One region of the Ectobacillus soli genome, then DNA from elsewhere that is predicted to be linked to it. Evidence: riboswitches for the same ligand, from Rfam matches in the RefSeq annotation. Region 1 holds a riboswitch; each other region holds the start of a gene.
What was found. A riboswitch is a leader RNA that binds a small molecule or an ion and turns the genes downstream of it on or off. The one in region 1 is predicted to bind S-adenosylmethionine.

Region 2: another riboswitch for S-adenosylmethionine. It lies ahead of ACAN53_RS05060 (O-methyltransferase); the one in region 1 lies ahead of ACAN53_RS10040 (acyl-CoA dehydrogenase family protein).
Region 3: another riboswitch for S-adenosylmethionine. It lies ahead of ACAN53_RS16665 (methionine ABC transporter ATP-binding protein); the one in region 1 lies ahead of ACAN53_RS10040 (acyl-CoA dehydrogenase family protein).

The regions. Positions count from the first base shown of each region.
Region 1 is NZ_JBGJZM010000001.1:1,956,399-1,962,377, reverse strand. Features, by position in the region: gene ACAN53_RS10050 (DUF1572 family protein) at 1-248, opposite strand, end outside; gene ACAN53_RS10045 (O-acetylhomoserine aminocarboxypropyltransferase/cysteine synthase family protein) at 453-1,763, shown strand; SAM riboswitch class I at 1,872-1,992, shown strand; gene ACAN53_RS10040 (acyl-CoA dehydrogenase family protein) at 2,143-3,342, shown strand; gene ACAN53_RS10035 (LLM class flavin-dependent oxidoreductase) at 3,355-4,692, shown strand; gene vanZ-A (glycopeptide resistance protein VanZ-A) at 5,278-5,760, shown strand.
Region 2 is NZ_JBGJZM010000001.1:963,938-969,916, reverse strand. Features, by position in the region: gene ACAN53_RS05080 (M20 peptidase aminoacylase family protein) at 1-366, shown strand, start outside; gene ACAN53_RS05075 (DUF4395 domain-containing protein) at 480-911, shown strand; gene ACAN53_RS05070 (hypothetical protein) at 1,061-1,618, opposite strand; gene tnpA (IS200/IS605 family transposase) at 1,585-1,935, shown strand; gene ACAN53_RS05060 (O-methyltransferase) at 1,912-2,493, opposite strand; SAM riboswitch class I at 2,597-2,710, opposite strand; gene ACAN53_RS05055 (MgtC/SapB family protein) at 2,970-3,671, shown strand; gene ACAN53_RS05050 (sulfate ABC transporter substrate-binding protein) at 3,773-4,843, opposite strand; gene ACAN53_RS05045 (sulfate/molybdate ABC transporter ATP-binding protein) at 4,875-5,963, opposite strand; gene ACAN53_RS05040 (sulfate ABC transporter permease subunit) at 5,969-5,979, opposite strand, start outside.
Region 3 is NZ_JBGJZM010000005.1:27,695-33,673, forward strand. Features, by position in the region: gene ACAN53_RS16650 (bile acid:sodium symporter family protein) at 1-740, shown strand, start outside; gene ACAN53_RS16655 (LLM class flavin-dependent oxidoreductase) at 901-2,235, opposite strand; gene ACAN53_RS16660 (MetQ/NlpA family ABC transporter substrate-binding protein) at 2,260-3,108, opposite strand; SAM riboswitch class I at 3,187-3,291, opposite strand; SAM riboswitch class I at 3,472-3,590, shown strand; gene ACAN53_RS16665 (methionine ABC transporter ATP-binding protein) at 3,751-4,782, shown strand; gene ACAN53_RS16670 (methionine ABC transporter permease) at 4,772-5,422, shown strand; gene ACAN53_RS16675 (amidohydrolase) at 5,513-5,979, shown strand, end outside.

The DNA.
Region 1 (5,979 bases):
ATCGTATCGACAAATTCTTCCTCGCGATTCCGGTTTGGTTTCTCGCCATCTGCGTGTAAGAAATCGGTCCATCTTGAGATCATATTGCCACTTACATGCTTGACAATCGCAGCAATGCTATTTGATTCCTTATTCGCTCTCCAGTGAATATCCTCTTCTGATACTTGCGCAATTGCCTTATCTCCTAACTCTTTTACACTTGCAAATCTATCTTTCACAATTCGTAAATACTCTGTTTCCATCTTCATCGAATCCACTCCTTTTCAATATACGTTTATTTTCATCATAATGTACGCTGCTCTTGGTAGGCAATAACTGGACCTTAAAAATGGTTGATTTATCCATAGAAACAACGTATGATTGAAAACAAATAAAACTACTGTGAATACATGGGTATATGAAAATGAATCAGATTTTTTTGAAAATTCAATAGGTATAAGGAGATTTTTATTATGACAGAAAACCAAAAAAATTCCCATCGTTTTGATACAATCGCCCTACACGGCGGTCAGCCTGTGGATCCGTTCACACGTTCGAGAGCGGTGCCGATCTATCAAACTACCTCGTATTTGTTTGAGGATACCGACCACGCGGCAGATTTATTTAAATTATCCGGCGAAGGATACATTTATTCCCGAAATGCGAATCCGACAATCGATGTGCTAGAAAAACGACTTGCTGGACTAGAAGGTGGTACGAGTGCGTTTGCAGTATCATCTGGTCAAGCTGCAATTGCGATTGCCATTTTGACACTTGCGAAGGCTGGGGATGAAGTTGTTACAACAAGCGCGTTGTACGGCGGTACATATGTGTTATTTGCCAAAACATTCAAGCGTTTTGGTGTGAACGTTCGGTTTGTTGATGGAAGAGATCTTGCTGCGATTGAAGATGCGATTACGGATAAGACGAAGGCAGTATATACGGAAACCATCGGAAATCCGAGTTTGCAAATTGCCGATATACGCGAGTTAAGTGAGATTGCCCATAGTCATAATATTCCGCTCGTAGTGGATAATACATTTGCCTCGCCATATTTGGCACGACCTTTTGAACACGGAGCAGATATCGTCGTGCATTCGATCACGAAGTTTGTCGGGGGGCACGGTACGTCCATTGGCGGTGCCATTATCGATTCCGGAACGTTCCCGTGGGATAACGGAACGTTTCCTGAGTTTACAGAACCAAACCCGAATATTGGAAATCGTTCGTTTTTGGAAGCGGGAAAAGATAAAGCGTTTATTACAAAGGCACGCTTTGAGCTTGGGCATGATTTAGGGGCATCCCTGTCGCCATTTAACGGTTGGCTCTTTATTCAAGGACTTGAATCGCTTCCTGTCCGCGTGAAGCAGCATGTCTCTAATAGCTTGCAAGTAGCAGAATTTTTAGAGCAACATGAACAGGTGGAATGGGTCAATTACCCGAGCCTACCAAGTGATTCGCAATATGATCTTGCTAAGCAGTACTTGCCTAAAGGAGCCGGATCCATCTTTAGCTTTGGCATTAAAGGGGGACTTGAGGCAGCCAAAACGTTTATTAATTCAGTTAAACTTCTGTCCCATGTTGCCAACGTAGGGGATTCCAAAACGTTGGTTATTCATCCAGCAAGCACATCTCACGCTAGATTGTCTTCCAAAGAGCAAATCTCAAGCGGCGTCTTTCCAGAGCTTGTTCGAATTTCCGTCGGGTTAGAGGATATTGAAGACATTCTTGCAGATATCGAGCAAGCACTAACTGTAGCAAGAAAGCTTGTTTCTAGCAAATAAAAAGCATGAACAATTGAAATATTCGAAAAATTCATTGTGAACTTTTTAAAACAATGATACAATACATTTAATTCCTATTAATCAAATAAAATTAGTTTAATATTTTGTTTCTTATCAAGAGAGGTTGAGGGACCGGCCCTTTGACGCCTCGGCAACCAGTATTAATATTTTTTATTATTACCACGGTGCTAATTCCTGCAAGTTATGATGATAACTTGGAAGATAAGAAGAAGAGCTGTATACTCACAACCTTCTTCTTTTGGAGAAGGTTTTTCTGTTTGACTAGCGTACTTCTGGAGATATATTGTTTTAATTCAGTGTTTTTATATATGTATACTTATATATTTGTAAGAAGTGCATAAAAGGGGGACAACATGCGATGAGTAGTGAATATGTAATCCGAAATGATCGCGATGCAAAACTTGTGGAACATGCCGATCGAATTGCAAAGGAAATCGCGAAAACGGCTGCTAAATATGATGAAACGGGCGAATTTCCATTTGAACATTTTGAAATTTTACAAAAAGAGGGATTTTTGAATTTTACCATTCCTAAGGAATATGGCGGAGAAGGTCTTTCTCTCTATGAAATCTTGCTTGTACAGGAGCGACTAGGAAAAGCTTCAGGTAGCACTGCTCTTGCAGCGGGCTGGCATTTGATGACGTTTTTTAGCTTACGTTATTTCCGTCCGTGGAAAGAGGATGTTTTTGCTAGGATTTGTAGGGAAGCGGTCGAGGACGGCTCACTTTTAAATGTGTATGCAACAGAACGGGCGACGGGAAATATTGTACGCGGCGCGAATCCATCAACAATCGCGAAGAAAACAGAAGGCGGTTATATCATAACGGGCCGGAAAGCATTCGCAACGCTTGCACCGATTGTGAAGCGTTTTACGGTAATGGCTTATATCGAAGAAGAAGATAAAGTTGCTGAATTTTTAATTGAAAAGAATGAATCGGTAAAGGTTATTGAGACGTGGAATACACTTGGTATGAGAAATACAGGTAGTCATGATATCGATCTTCAGGACGTATTCGTGCCAGATGAAGCGTTACTTGCGTATTCAGAAAAGGGCGTTCCGAACCGGTTTAATGGGCTAAGTAGCGCATATACGTTGCAGATTCCAGCCATCTATCTTGGAATTGCAACTGCTGCAAGAGATTTTATTTTGGAATATGCGGATTCGCGCTATTCACCAAGCCTTGGTGCAGTTATTTTAGAAGCACCTCACGTTCAGGAAAAGCTAGGAGAAATCGAAATTCTGCTTACCTCTTCCCGTTCGCTCTTGTACGGTCTGGCTGAAAAGTGGGATCAAGAAGAAAAATGGCGTGACAAATTAAGCAATGAAGTAGCGGTGACGAAATATGTACTTTGTAATAACGCAGTACGCATTGTAGATTTGACGATGAAAATAGCAGGTGGTCATGCCTTATCTAAGGATTTACCACTTGAGAGATATTTCCGCGATGTGCAATGCGGTCTGTATAACCCGCCACATAACGATATGGTTGTAAGACAACTTTCAAGTTCCGCCATCACAAGTTATCGCAATACAAAAAAAGAATTTCAGCTTAGCTAGGAGGAATCATACATGACGAAGCAAAAGCAAATGCATCTTGGTGCTTTTATGACATCTTATTTGGGTCATCATTTAGCAGCATGGCGCTATCCAGATACAAAAACAGAACAAGTGACGAGCTTCAGTTTATATAAAGAAATTGCGCAGCTTGCCGAGCAAGGGAAATTTGATATTTTATTCATTGCCGATGTACTTGCTCACAATGAAGAAGACATTGAATTTACACCGCAAATTCGCTTTGAGGCTACGACAATTATGGCTACACTTGCCGCTGTCACAAGCAAAATCGGGTTAGTTTCTACCTTATCATCAACCTACAGTCATCCATTTAATGTAGCAAGATCATTTGCAACGCTTGACCATATGAGCGGTGGGCGCGCAGCTTGGAACGTTGTGACAACGGCCCACGATCATGAAGCTGCAAACTTCGGTCTTGATCATCAGTTGGACCACAAGCTTCGTTATGAAAAATGTGCGGAGTTTGTCCAGGTTGCAAAAGATCTATGGGATAGCTGGGAAGATGACACGCTACTCTTTGATCGCGAAAAAGGCCGTTTTCTCGATGGAAGTAAAATTCATCCCATCAATCATGAAGGAAAATACTATAAAGTAAGAGGTCCGCTTAATATCCCGAGACCACCGCAAGGACACCCGGTGATTTTCACGGCAAGTTCTTCAGAGGATGGAAAGCAATTTGCTGCTAAGCATGCGGATGCATTCTTTACCATTGCTCCTGATTCCATTGCAAAGGCAAAAGTGATTTATGATGATATGAAACAACGTGTAACAAGCTTTGGCCGAGATAAAGATCAATTTTTAATCATGCCTGGCGTCGTACCAATCGTAGCAAAGACGCAAAAAGAAGCAGAGGAAAAATATGAGCATTTTCAAGAATTGATTTTGCCAGAGCTAGGCATTGGCTGGTTATCCCGCTATGTTGACCATGACTTATCTCAATATGCACCAGACTCCTTTCTTCCTGAACTGAAAAATGTTGACCAAGTAAACGGAGAAAAAGGCCGCTTTGAACTACTAGCCGAGCTATCCAGAAAAGAAAATTTAACAATCCAACAGCTAGGTCGCTTCTTTGTTAAGGGGCAAGGACATTTGTTCTTATACGGATCCGGTGATGCTGTAGCGGATAAACTGGGAGAATGGTTCCTAAGCGGTGCATGTGATGGATTTAATGTGAAATTTCCGTACTTTCCAGGCGGCGTAAAGGACTTTGTAGACTTCGTAACTCCTGAATTGCAAAATCGCGGGTTGTTCCGTACAGAATATGAAGGGAATACACTACGTGAGAACTTGGGATTGGATTTTCCGAAGGTTGGCGGGGTAGTGAGAGTTTGATAGAGAAAGGGGAATCCAGAAGTCTGGATTCCTTTTTTTTTGATAGTTGAAAATAGTCGATAAAACGAAAAAGTCGCTGATTAATTATCCGTGACATAAGCATGGAGAGGATAAAGTGCAAATGTAGAAGTCGTCTTTAAAATAGGCTGTTTTCGCAAAGTTTGTTGTTTTTGAAGGGTTATATTTATTTTAGTAAAATATATGACATAATGATTCTAGATTTAGGAATTAGGATTGATTTAGGATTTTGGCTTGAATTAGGATTTTAGATATAATTAGGAATTTGAAAGAACTCAACAATTTTGTAACGGGTTCAGTTAAGAGGTTGAAATTTTGATTTGGCAAGTGTTTTGACATTGAGATTGGTCGATTAATTGTCTATAATTAGAGTAAAAAGGATGTCAATTGACATCCTTTTTACCAGTTTGGAATCCATTCACTAAGTCTTCTTTAAAGGTTTTTATACAATCCCTAATAAAAAGCGAACTTGAGATTTTTCAATACCCAATTTTTTAAGTGGAAATTTCGGATTTTGAACAGGGCATATTTTTGATACACTTAAACAAAAAATTTAGAGGAGATTGTATGGGAAAAATATTATCTAGAGGATTGCTAGCTTTATATTTAGTGATACTAATCTGGTTAGTTTTATTCAAATTAGTGTACAATATTTCGTCAGTATTTAATTATCATCATAGGAGTCTTAACTTGATTCCATTTGCTTCAGGAGACCATTTCATAGAGATGATAGAAAATGTCATAGTCTTTATTCCTTTGGGATTGCTTTTGAATGTCAATTTCAAAAAAGTTGGGTTTTTACCTAAGTTTTCTTTTATACTGGGTTTAAGTCTTACTTTTGAATTAATCCAATTTACCTTCGCTATTGGAGCGACAGACATAACAGATGCAATTACAAATACTGTTGGAGGCTTTCTTGGACTGAAATTATATGATTTTAGTAATAAGTATATCAATAATAAAAAATTAGACCGAGTTATTAATTTTGTTGGTATACTTTTGCTCGTATTATTGCTCTATTTCCGTACCCATCTAAGAATTAAATATTAGTTTATTCATCTCAATTTACACCATTTATTTCCTTCTAATACAAATGATGTATTAACGGATGTTGGTGGTTTTCCAATGGATGAAAATACCTATACAGTATTTTTATAAAACGATGGATGGTGGAAGTTCGTATATCTTTGTAGTGGTAAATGAAAAAACGTGGAGTCTATGTTATTCATTTTATCTAAAAAACAAGAAATTCATAATCACTCAAAACTA
Region 2 (5,979 bases), 990 kb from region 1:
ATTCGTCAAATTATACAGGGAGTTGCATCTGCCTTGGGAGGGATAGCATCATTACATTGGTATCCAGGACCGCCGTCTATTCAAAATGATTCTCTACTTACGGAATTATGCCAAAATGCAGCAACTTTAAATGGACTTTCTATTGTAGATCCGCAGCCCTCAATGGCAGGAGAAGACTTTGCCTACTACCAAAGGGAGGTTCCAGGCTTTTTCGTTTTTATGGGGACGTCTGGTACCGAAGAATGGCATCATCCCTCTTTCACTTTAGATGAACGTGCTCTATCTATCACTGCCCATTATTTCGCAACTTTAGCAGAAAAAGCGCTACTGGGATTAAGCAAAAGTAACGATTTTCACTCATCATGAAACAGGATAGAATTTGATTTATAAAATCCGACATACAAAAAAACAAAACACTTCACAAATCATAAAAAAAGATGTAAAATTCATATATTCCCTATATGAAAGGTATGAATAAAATGTCACAAACAGTTCGGTCTATTCCTCGTCCTCTAGTTAGAACGAATCAATGGTTTATCGTAATAAGCGTAGTAGCGACATGGATTTCTGGTGAAGCATGGTTGCTGGCATTCCCGTTAGTTGCAGGTCTTATGGGTCTATTCTTTCAGTTTAATCCGGTAATGCGTTTGGCAAAATTATTTTTAAGAAAAAAACCGTCCGAATATGCTCTTGAAGATTGGGATCAACAACAATTCAATCAAATTATTGCAATTGCATGCTTAGCTGGTGGACTAATTAGTTATCTTGCAAACTGGACGCTTGTAGCATATATCTTTACAATAATGGTTGCTATTGCTGCATTTGTAGCAATTCTTGGTTTTTGTATTGGTTGCTTTATTCGATATCAATGGTTACAATACCGTTATCGGAAATCTATAAAACAATCTTAATAAAATAATCCCTTCTATATATGGAGGGATTATTTTATTTCCAGCCTTTTGTTCGTGTAAATAACATTAAGTTAGATGCATTACATAGTGAACCTCACCCACCAAATGTTACTGCACTTGGAAGGTGCTTCTCTTATCTTAGATACGATCTAAACCTCGCTGTGAGTCAACGCTGTTGGCTCTAATGCCAAGTAAAGACTAATGAGTGAAGATAAGGTCTGATTTGTTCTTTTTGCCAATTCAGGAACTTTTGCCTGAACGGACAACCTCTCCATTTCTGAAAAGGGTTTAAGGAGTTCTCGAATAAAGTATCTTGCTCCAATGTTGTAAGAAGCAGATAGGTCAGCATGATACACTTTGCCTGTTGTAAAAGTAGCCATATCCTTCTTCGGGTTACGGGTGACAAATCCACTTCCATCAAAAGCCAAAGCACTTGTATTGCGGGCGACAATATGGGAAATACGGAGACCAACATAGTGTGCCATTTCAGTTACCTTGTTTTGGATAGCAGTTTTGCGCCAGTAACGTAATGTAAATCGTAAACGCTTGGCTCCATAGAATCCCTTCGGGATTCTCATTTTTTTAAGGTACTCCAACACAATAACATCAGCGTTATGCTCTTTGGCAAATTGAATGATTTGGTGACAAGTATCGTTGATGATATAAGATTGAGATGAATGGAGAAGCCGACCATATCCATTTATCATTTGATGCTCCCCCTCAAATCCAATTATCTAAAATGATTAATAGCTATAAAACCGGCACTTCACGTTTAATCCGTAAGGAGTTTGCTGAACACTTGCAGAAATTTTACTGGAAACCTTATTTTTGGAGTCAAAGTTACATGGTGTTATCGACAGGCGGGGCAACCATTGATGTCATAAAGAAATACATCGAGGACAAGGAAAAAAAGAAAAGAGTTGATAAGAGGGCGACTAAACCCCACCAAATCGGAGATTTGGAAGGGGAATGCATCGCCTATTTTTGTTCAAAGAACAATCTATTCAGTTGTCTTTATCGCTAAAAGAATACCAGTACCCCAATCTACTTCTGTTATGACTAAATCACTTCTTTCACGTAACTTATGTATGAGCTTTGGTGCTTTCACACGGTACTCCTCGGGCACGCTCATATCAGGAAGTAAATCATGAATGACGTAAAATCCACCTACATTTAAATGATCTAACGTCTTATCCAAAAGTTCAAATTTTCCTGGCCATGTATCTGCAAAAATAAAATCAAACGTCTCCTCCATATTTCGAATAAAGACAGCTGCATCTTCACAACGAAATGTAACGCGTTTATCGTCTCCTAAATACGTGTGTGCTATTTTTTGAAGCGCAGGATCAATATCCACTGAAATAAGTGTACTCTCTTGGTCCATTCCGTCAACAATCCAAGCTGCAGATGCACCAGCTCCTGTCCCAAGCTCTAAAAATGTTCCGTGTGCTTTTGATGCTGCTAGCCCTTTTAATAAAAATCCTGTTTTCGTATCACATGACTGATGAAATCCTAGTAATTTCGAATGTGCTACAATTTTACCGTAAATATCTGGTGACTTCATCAACGTCTCTTTTTCCATATTGAACAACTCCCTCCTATTAATCTGTTATAGGTATACGAATGACATGTAAAAAATAAAAAGTGGCCTCTTTTATAAGAGGCCACGAGCTAACATTTTCGACCTCTTATCTTTCAGAGCAAACAAAAGTTACTCTGTTGGAATTAGCACCTTCCTATACGTACTAGGGGTTGCTGAGGTTTCGCAGGGCCTATCCCTCCACCTCTCTAGATAAGAATTTCATATTCAATATTTGAAAATTGTATGTACGATACACTTTCTATCGATTTGCTCTTAATAATATACCTATTCAACATATTCGTCAATTAAAGCCCCCTATTATACAAGTATATTTATTATTCATTCTTGCTTGATATATCCGGTAAAATATTGAAAACAGTTGACGCTTCCTAACTGATTCCTTCATAATACGGGTATTGATTAGAAATCATGTTATCTTCCTTATATAATACAAATATAGTATGGAGATGATACATATGCCATGGCAAGACATGGTAATTCGGCTCTTTATAGCTATACTCACTGGTGCATGTATTGGTACAGAACGTCAGTGGCGACACCGTATGGCCGGCATACGTACAAATGCTCTTGTTTCACTGGGAGCATGTTTATTCGTCATTTTATCTGTTTTGACACCAGGAGATAACAGTCAAACTCGAATTGCCGCCCAAGTGGTTAGCGGCATCGGTTTTTTAGGCGCAGGTGTTATTATGCGAGAAGGGTTTACTGTACGTGGATTAAATACAGCTGCTACATTATGGTGTTCTGCGGCCGTAGGAACGTTAGTTGGAGCAGGTTTTATAAAAGTAAGTATTATAGGAGCTATAGGTGTCGTGTTAGCAAATATCCTCCTCCGTCCAGTTGCGTTATTTATGAATAAAAAATCGAAAGCTCTTTCACAAGAAAACCTATTCTATGAAATTACAATATCCTGCTTAGATGAACATGAAGCAAGCATTCGAGAGGCACTGTCTCGGATGATACTATCAGAGGGACTTGCGTTACAAGAAATGTACAGTGAAGAAATCGAAAGCGGAAGCAAAGTATCCGTAAGAGCATTGCTTCATAGTGATAAATCGAAAGCTCTTTTAATAGAACAAATTGTTGGTAAGTTAAGTCTGGAACACGACGTTACTGCAATTGGATGGAAAACTCTTTCTGAACAAGAAGGGGATTAAGAAGTACTGAAATCAGTACTTCTTTACTTCGTTACATTCCTTGTATTCATAACCTACAAAAAACGCAAACCCCTTTGAAATTCGAATTATGAACGTAATCATTACTTCCCGGCAACAACTTGATCCCAAATACCACCATCGCCATAAAGGTCTTTCCCAACTTTACTCCAGCCGCCCAGATAATTAGTATCGAATAATCCTGCAGGTTGTTTGTATGTGTTGGCATTGGCTTTAGCCACGTCTGGATCAACTGAGCGGAACCCGCTTTGGACAAATATCTTTTGTGCATCCGGTGTCCACAGAAATTCCAAAAATGCTTCAGCAACTTTTCGGGTACCGTGCTTATCAACATACTTATCGACAATAGAAGCTGGATTTTCAATTGAGGTCGTATATTGAGGCACGATTTCCTCATACTTATTTCCCTTTTTGATGCGGTCAATCAGTTCATTTTCATAAGTAATGATGACGTCGCCAACTCCTTTATCAAATGTAGACATTGATTCCTCGCCACTTTTATCCAGTGATTTTACATTTTTATATACTTTACTAAGTAATACCTTGGCCTCAGCAGGATCTTGTTTCCCTGTTTTTTCTTCCGATATTTTTAACCCTGCTCCATAAATGGCATTTACATCCCATTTGGCGCCACCAGAAGTTTTCGGGTTAGGAACTAAAACTTGAACGCCTGGATTCGTTAAGTCCGACCAATCCTTAATGCCCTTTGGATTCCCCTCACGTACTCCGAATGCTGCGATTGACTTGGTAATAATGCCACTATGTGGTGCACTTTTCCAATCGTGAGTAATCAATCCTGCCTTTACAATCTTGTCGATATCTCCTTCAAGTGAAAGAGCGGCGATATCTGCCTCAAAGCCATTTGTAATGTTCTGAGCCTGCGCTCCAGATGCTTGATAGGACTCTTTGAATTCCACAGTTTGACCAGTCTTATTCTTCCATTCCTTTTGAAACAAAGGAAATATCGCTTCAAATTCATCCTTGATTGTAGAATAACCACCGATAGTTAATGTGACGGTACCGTTGTCTTTAGAAGCCGATGTGCCGGCTGTTTCAGAACTATTTGTTTTACTAGAAGAAGAGCAACCGGAAAGCACCACTGCTACAAGTAAAATAAGTATTGTGAAAAATGAATAAATCTGTTTCTTTGTCATACATTTCATCTCCTTATAAATAAATGATTGCTTATATGAAAACAGGCATTGGATCAATTTTGGATCGATTTTCCAACACACGGGTTTCTATAGGTGTAAACACTGAGAGCTGATGAATTAAAATATTAATCTTGTCTCCTGGCTGGAACACCTTTTGATTGATTGCTTGGAAGGCAAATAACCTAGTGTCATTTGCAAGCTTGATTTCCAGATACCAGGAATCACCGCGAAAGTGCACATGCGTGACAGTGCCTGCCTCCATGGCACTAGCAAGATACGATGTGTTTTCCGGGAGGACCTCAATCGCTTCCGGACGAATCAGTACTTGAACACCTGATTTCCATTGATCACCATTCTGATAGTCTAACAATTCTTGAAAACCTTGAAGTAATATTGGAACATCAAGCTTATTTGATTCGCCGATAAAAGATGCGACGAATGCCGAAGCCGGCTTATTGTATATTTCCCAAGGTGTGCCCTGCTGCTCAATTGTTCCTTTTTGGACGATAATAATTTGATCCGCAACCTCGATTGCTTCGTCTTGATCATGTGTCACAAAAATCGTAGTGATACCGAATTCACTAATCAAATTACGTAGCCACAGACGTAGCTCCTTACGAATTTTCGCGTCTATTGCGGCAAACGGTTCGTCGAGTAGTAGCAGTTTTGGTTCTGGTGCAAGCGCACGTGCAAAGGCAACACGTTGTCGTTGCCCGCCTGAAAGTTGGTCCGGGTATTTGTTTTCGGTACCTTCCAGTCCCATCAGTTTGAGAAGATAGAAAATGCGTTCCTTAATTACACTACCTCTCTGCTTTTTTACCTTCAGCCCATACGCTATATTTTCAAAGACTGTCATATGCTTGAACAAGGCGTAGTTTTGAAAGACAAATCCAATCCCGCGTTCTTGTACGGATAATGAATTGGCTAGCTTGCCATTAAAAAAGATTTCACCGGAATTCGGTTGCTCTAGACCGGCGAGCATACGTAAAATGGAAGTCTTGCCACCTCCACTTGGACCCAATAGTCCGACCAGATGTCCTTTTTGAATCCGAAAACTGGCTTTATGTATCGCTTGAAACTCCCCGAAATGTTTTTCTAACTCTTTCACTTCAATGTCCATAAGATTCATTCAACTT
Region 3 (5,979 bases), on a different contig from region 1:
TAGTCGGACACTTTGTGCTAATGCCTGGATTGGCATTTCTATTAGCCTATGGTTTAGGACTGCCGAAGGAAATTGCAGTTGGTGTCATTTTAGTTGGCTGCTGCCCGAGTGGTACTGCTTCTAACGTTATGGTATTTCTAGGAAAAGGAGATGTTGCACTTGCGGTCGCCATCGCCTCTGTTTCTACACTACTTGCGCCAATCGTAACACCATTATTAATTTTACTACTTGCAAGTAAGTGGGTAGCCATTAGCTTTAGTGGATTGTTTATAAATATTATTCAAGTCGTCATCGTACCATTAGCACTTGGACTCATTATTAAACGCTTCTTTGGAAAACAAGCAAACGCTAGTACGAAAGTATTACCTCTCATATCCGTTATCGCAATTGTACTTATCATTGCAGGAGTCGTTGCTGGAAGCCAAGCACAGCTTGCGAAATATGGCTTATCAATTCTAGGTGTAGTAGCACTTCATAATATTCTTGGCTTTTTGTTTGGATTTTTCTTCGCACGTTTGTTTGGCATGGATTTATCAAAGCAAAAAGCTGTTGCACTCGAAGTCGGGATGCAAAACTCTGGTCTAGGAGTTACATTAGCCATGGCTAATTTCTCACCTCTGGCAGCTGTACCAAGTGCCATGTTTAGCGTATGGCATAATATCTCAGGTTCCATCCTTGCTACCATTTTCAGAAGAATGAAAGATGAGAAGACATCATTCAAGGAAGAGAAGTTGGCTTAAGAAATTCACTTACTGATTGGGCCTAAGAGATGACCTCGGTATATTATAATGAGGGTACTGAAAAATTCATTCAGTGCCCTCTTTTCATAGAGACGAATACTAGTATGTAAGAGAGTGATATCTTTTTCAGTGTTCTCGTAAATAATCGGAGTCATCTTATCTACCTCATTGAATTTATTGCGAACCGATTACTTGGTTTCTTTAATCCTAAATGTTCACGTAATGTGCTTCCTTCATAATCGTGTCGGAAAAGTCCCCGTTCTTGCAGAATTGGCACAACCTTATCCACAAAATCTTCCAGACCTTGTGGAAGAAGTGGAGCAATCAGCATAAACCCATCTGCAGCTCCCTCCAAAAACCACTTTTCCAATTGATCCGCGATTTGTTCAGGCGTTCCTACCCAATCTCGTCTTGCACTTCCTTCCAACAAGTTGTAAAGCTCTCTAAGGGTAGGATTTTCTTTATCAATTACCGAAAGCATTCTTTCAAAATGGCTTTGTATACCATTCTCATGAGGGAAATGAACCTCTCTTGCTAGTGTATCAAGCGTATATTGACTAAAATCAACTTTCCCTAAATACCCTGACAAGAAGCGCAAGCCTTGTTCCGGTATAAGTAAATCTTGTAGTTGCTGATATTTTTCCTCTGCTTCTTCTTCCGTATCGCCAATTATGGGCGAAATGCCTTGAAGAATGTGTAACTCGTCTTCAACGCGGCCATAGTCAGCTAGTTTTCCCTTTAGACTCTTGTAGAAAGACCTTGCTTTATCAAAATCTTTCACATGGGAAAAGACTACCTCTGCCGTTCGTGCTGCTAATCGTTGCCCAGGCTCCGATGCACCTGCTTCTACAATAACCGGTTGTCCTTGCTTGGAACGGGCAATATTTAATGGACCTCTAACTGAAAAGAACTTTCCTTTATAATACAAAGGATGGACTTTATTCGAATGAAAAAATTGACCGGTCTCTTTATTAAAAACGAAGGCATCATCTTCCCAGGAATCCCATAACCCTTGCACCACATCAAGAAATTCCTCTGCTCGTTCATAACGTTTATTGTGTTCCACGTGCTCGTCGCGACCAAAGTTTTGGGATGTTAGCCCAGTTGCATCGCCCGTTGTCACGACATTCCATCCCACTCTTCCATGGCTAACATGGTCAATGGACATAAATTGTCTCGCCAAATTGAATGGTTCGTTGTAAGTAGTCGAGGCCGTTGCCACAAGACCAATCTTGGACGTTGCACCAGCAAGTGCGCTAATTAAAATGGTGGGATCAAAACGATTGAGAATGTTCGGATGCGAATCCTCATTAATAGCTAAACTATCCGCAATAAACGCAATATCGAATTTTCCTCTTTCCGCAATCTGTGCTAAATGGCGGTAAAAATCAATGTCAATACTGGCATCTGGCTTTGCATCAGGATGTCGCCATGAGCCTACATGAATCCCAGTTCCAACAAGATAAGCAGAAAATTTCATTTGTCTTTTCCCCATATCAGGACTCCTCCTCCATCATAATTATTTATTATTTTTAAATGTCTCCTTGTATTTAGCTAACTCTTCTAACGAAATAAAAGTAGGAATGTAATTCCCTTCGTATGTTTTATCAATAAAGTCAGTGACTTCTTTAGATTGATAAATACTAACCAGTTTCTTTAACTCGGGACGGTCCTTATCCTTCTCACGTGCAGCAATAATATTAATGTATGGCTTTGCCGTTTTACTTTCGTGGAATAAAGAATCCTTTAACTTTAAGCCAGCTGTAAGTGCCGTTCCATTATTTATAACGGATGCAGCAACATCTTGCATGACTCTCGGTGTAGTTGCACCATCGACTGGAACAATATCTAATTTTTTTGGATTTTCTTTAATTTTGTCAGCCCCGCCATCTCCGTTAAAATTATCCACGACTTTAATGAGTCCTGCTTCTTGTAACAGTAACAGGGAGCGGCCCCAGTTCGATTGATCATTCGGAATCGCAATTTTTGATCCATCTGGTATATCTTTCAAACTCTTATACTTACTCGAATAAATTCCTAATGGAGCTATAATTGTGGTACCGATTGGGACAATTTTTGTATTATGTTTAGCATTAAACTGATCCAAATAGGAAATATGCTGGAACGCATTTACATCAATTTCTCCATCATTAAGCGGAGTATTGGGATCAATGGTTGAATTGAAATTTACAATTTCTACAGTTAAGCCTTCCTTTTTCGCAAGGTCTGCGATGTAATTCCATGTTTTGATTTCGGAACTTCGAATGCCAACCTTAATCACTTTGTTTTCGCTCGAAACACTCTTCCCGCATCCAGAAATAACAAATACAAGTACCAAAACAGATAATATAATACCAAATTTTCTCATTATACATCCCCCATTTTTTATAAAATGTAAAAAGACCCTTCTTTTTGATAAGAAGAGTCACATAAACAAGCATCGGATCTCTTATCTTTCGAACAGTTCATGTTCGCTGGAATTGGCACAGTACCTATAAAGCCTGTTGCCGAGGTGTCATTGGGCCAGTCCCTCAACCTCTCTTGATAAGAATATAATTCTATGTAATAACATAAAATTACTATGAATTAAGTGTTTCATTTACTATATTTCCTTTATATACTAATTGTCAATTATTTTTTCATTTTACCTTTTGTGGATTGACTATTGACGAACCTTATTATTCTATGTATTCTAAGTATATTAAATTTTCATTAAAATCCAATATATGTTTTCTTATTTCGAGAGAGGGAGGGATTTGGCCCGATGAACTCTCGGCAGCAGACTTGTTTTCCTTTACGGAACGAGAACTGTGCCAATTCCAACAAGCTACGGCGCTTGAAAGATAAGAGATAAATTTATCTAACGCCTTCTTGTTATATGTAAGAGGCTTTTTTATTTTTCTCAAATAGGTCTATCTACAGAAAAATAAGAATCTATATCCATAATTCATAGTAAATCCATAGTTTTTATAAAAATTATGGAGTGCACTTATTTAAAGGAGTGAGATCATTGATTACATTTGAAGAAGTTACGAAAGTGTACGACAACGGACAAAGTAAAATTACAGCACTAAATGGCATTAATCTTGAAGTGAAGGAAGGCGAAATTTACGGTGTGATTGGATTAAGCGGTGCAGGGAAAAGTTCACTTATACGTTGTGTTAACTTTCTCGAAGTCCCCTCTTCCGGGCGCATACTCGTTGACAATCACGACTTAACTACCCTTTCAGAAAAACAAATTCGTGAAGTAAGGCGCAATATCGGTATGGTCTTTCAGCACTTCAACTTACTTAATTCAAAAACCGTTTTTACAAACGTCGCTATGCCGCTTATTTTAGCAAAGGTACCAAAGGCTGAAATAAAAGAACGCGTAATGGCGCTACTTGAATTTGTTGGTTTAAAAGATAAAGCTAACAAGTATCCAGATCAGCTTTCAGGTGGACAAAAGCAGCGAATTGGTATTGCACGAGCGTTAACAACTAATCCGAAAATTTTATTATGCGACGAAGCAACTTCAGCCTTAGACCCACAAACAACTAGCTCGATTTTAGATTTATTAAAAGAAGTAAACAAAACGTATGGCATTACGATTTTATTAATTACGCATGAAATGAATGTCATTCGTGATATTTGCGACCGGGTAGCTGTTCTGGAGGATGGAAAAATCATTGAAGAGGGTTCTGTTTTCGAAGTGTTCTCTAATCCATCTACGAATACGGCAAAAAACTTTGTCAGCACTGTTATGCACGATAAAATACCAGAATCGATTCTAAACGTAATTGCGAAAAATAATGGAAGTAGAAAGATTTACCGTATCGTTTTTGTTGGTGAATCAGCCGGCCATCCTCTTATCTCAACCATTGCGAAGAAATTCGATATAGATATCAATATTCTATTCGGTCAAATTACCGAGCTACAAGGGAATGCCTTTGGAAACTTAATTGTTGAATTTATCGGAAATACAAAACAAGTGGGCGAGGCGCTTCAGTCTATTCATCTATCCAATATTCTTATCAAGGAGGTTTTGCCAAGTGCAAGTTAGTACGCAAGAAATCATTGAATCGCTCATTCAAACATTACAAATGGTCAGCATTTCACTTCTCTTCTCTACTCTTATCGGCCTTCCATTAGGGGTACTATTAGTCATTATGCGCAAAGGGCATCTCATGGAGAATGCGCCATTATTCACCATATTAAATACCATTATTAATATTTTTCGTTCGCTTCCATTTATCATCCTAATGGTCGCTATCATTCCGCTCACCCGCTTACTTGTTGGAACATCGATTGGAACAGCAGCTGCGATTGTACCGCTGATCTTTTTCGCAGCTCCTTACATTGCTCGTCTCATCGAGAATTCTCTCCTTGAGGTCGATCCGGGTGTAATCGAAGCAGGAAAAGCAATGGGAGCAACGCCTTGGCAAATTATCTTCCGCTTTCTTGTACCAGAAGCATTAGGATCGATTATTTTGAGCCTTACGATTGCTACCATCGGTCTGATCGGCGCATCCGCTATGGCTGGTGCAGTCGGAGGCGGCGGAATTGGGGATTTAGCAATTACGTATGGATATCAACGATTTGACACAGTGGTTATGATTATTACGGTTATCATCCTAATCGTACTAGTCCAAGGGTTTCAATCACTTGGAAACATACTATCTAGAAAAATACGACGTCGATAAAGATAGCAAAGAAAGATATACATTAGATTTTAACATGGTACATCATGAGTAATAATCAATAAGCTACTGAATGAAGAAGGGAGAATCGACATGCCGCAAGAAAAACTGTTACATATCATTGGTCATTTAGAAAATGAACTAATTGCTGTTCGTAGACATCTTCACCAATTTCCTGAACTATCTAATCAAGAAGTGAAAACTACTGCTTTATTAAAACAGCGATTGCTTGATGTTGGGATACGCGTATTAGATGTTCCTCTCAAAACAGGGCTTATCGCCGAAGTATCTGGTAATCCAGAAGGACCTGTGATAGCGATTCGCGCAGATATTGATGCATTGCCAATTCACGAAGAAACGGATCTACCCTATATTTCTTCCAAGTCGGAAATCATGCATGCTTGTGGTCATGATTTTCATACATCTGTCATTTTAGGTGCTGCATACTTATTAAAGCAACAAGAACATTCACTTCCTGGCACTGTTCGAATCATATTCCAACCTGCAGAAGAAACTGGGCATGGTGCAGAAGAGATCCTAGGAAGCGGCGGACTCGATGG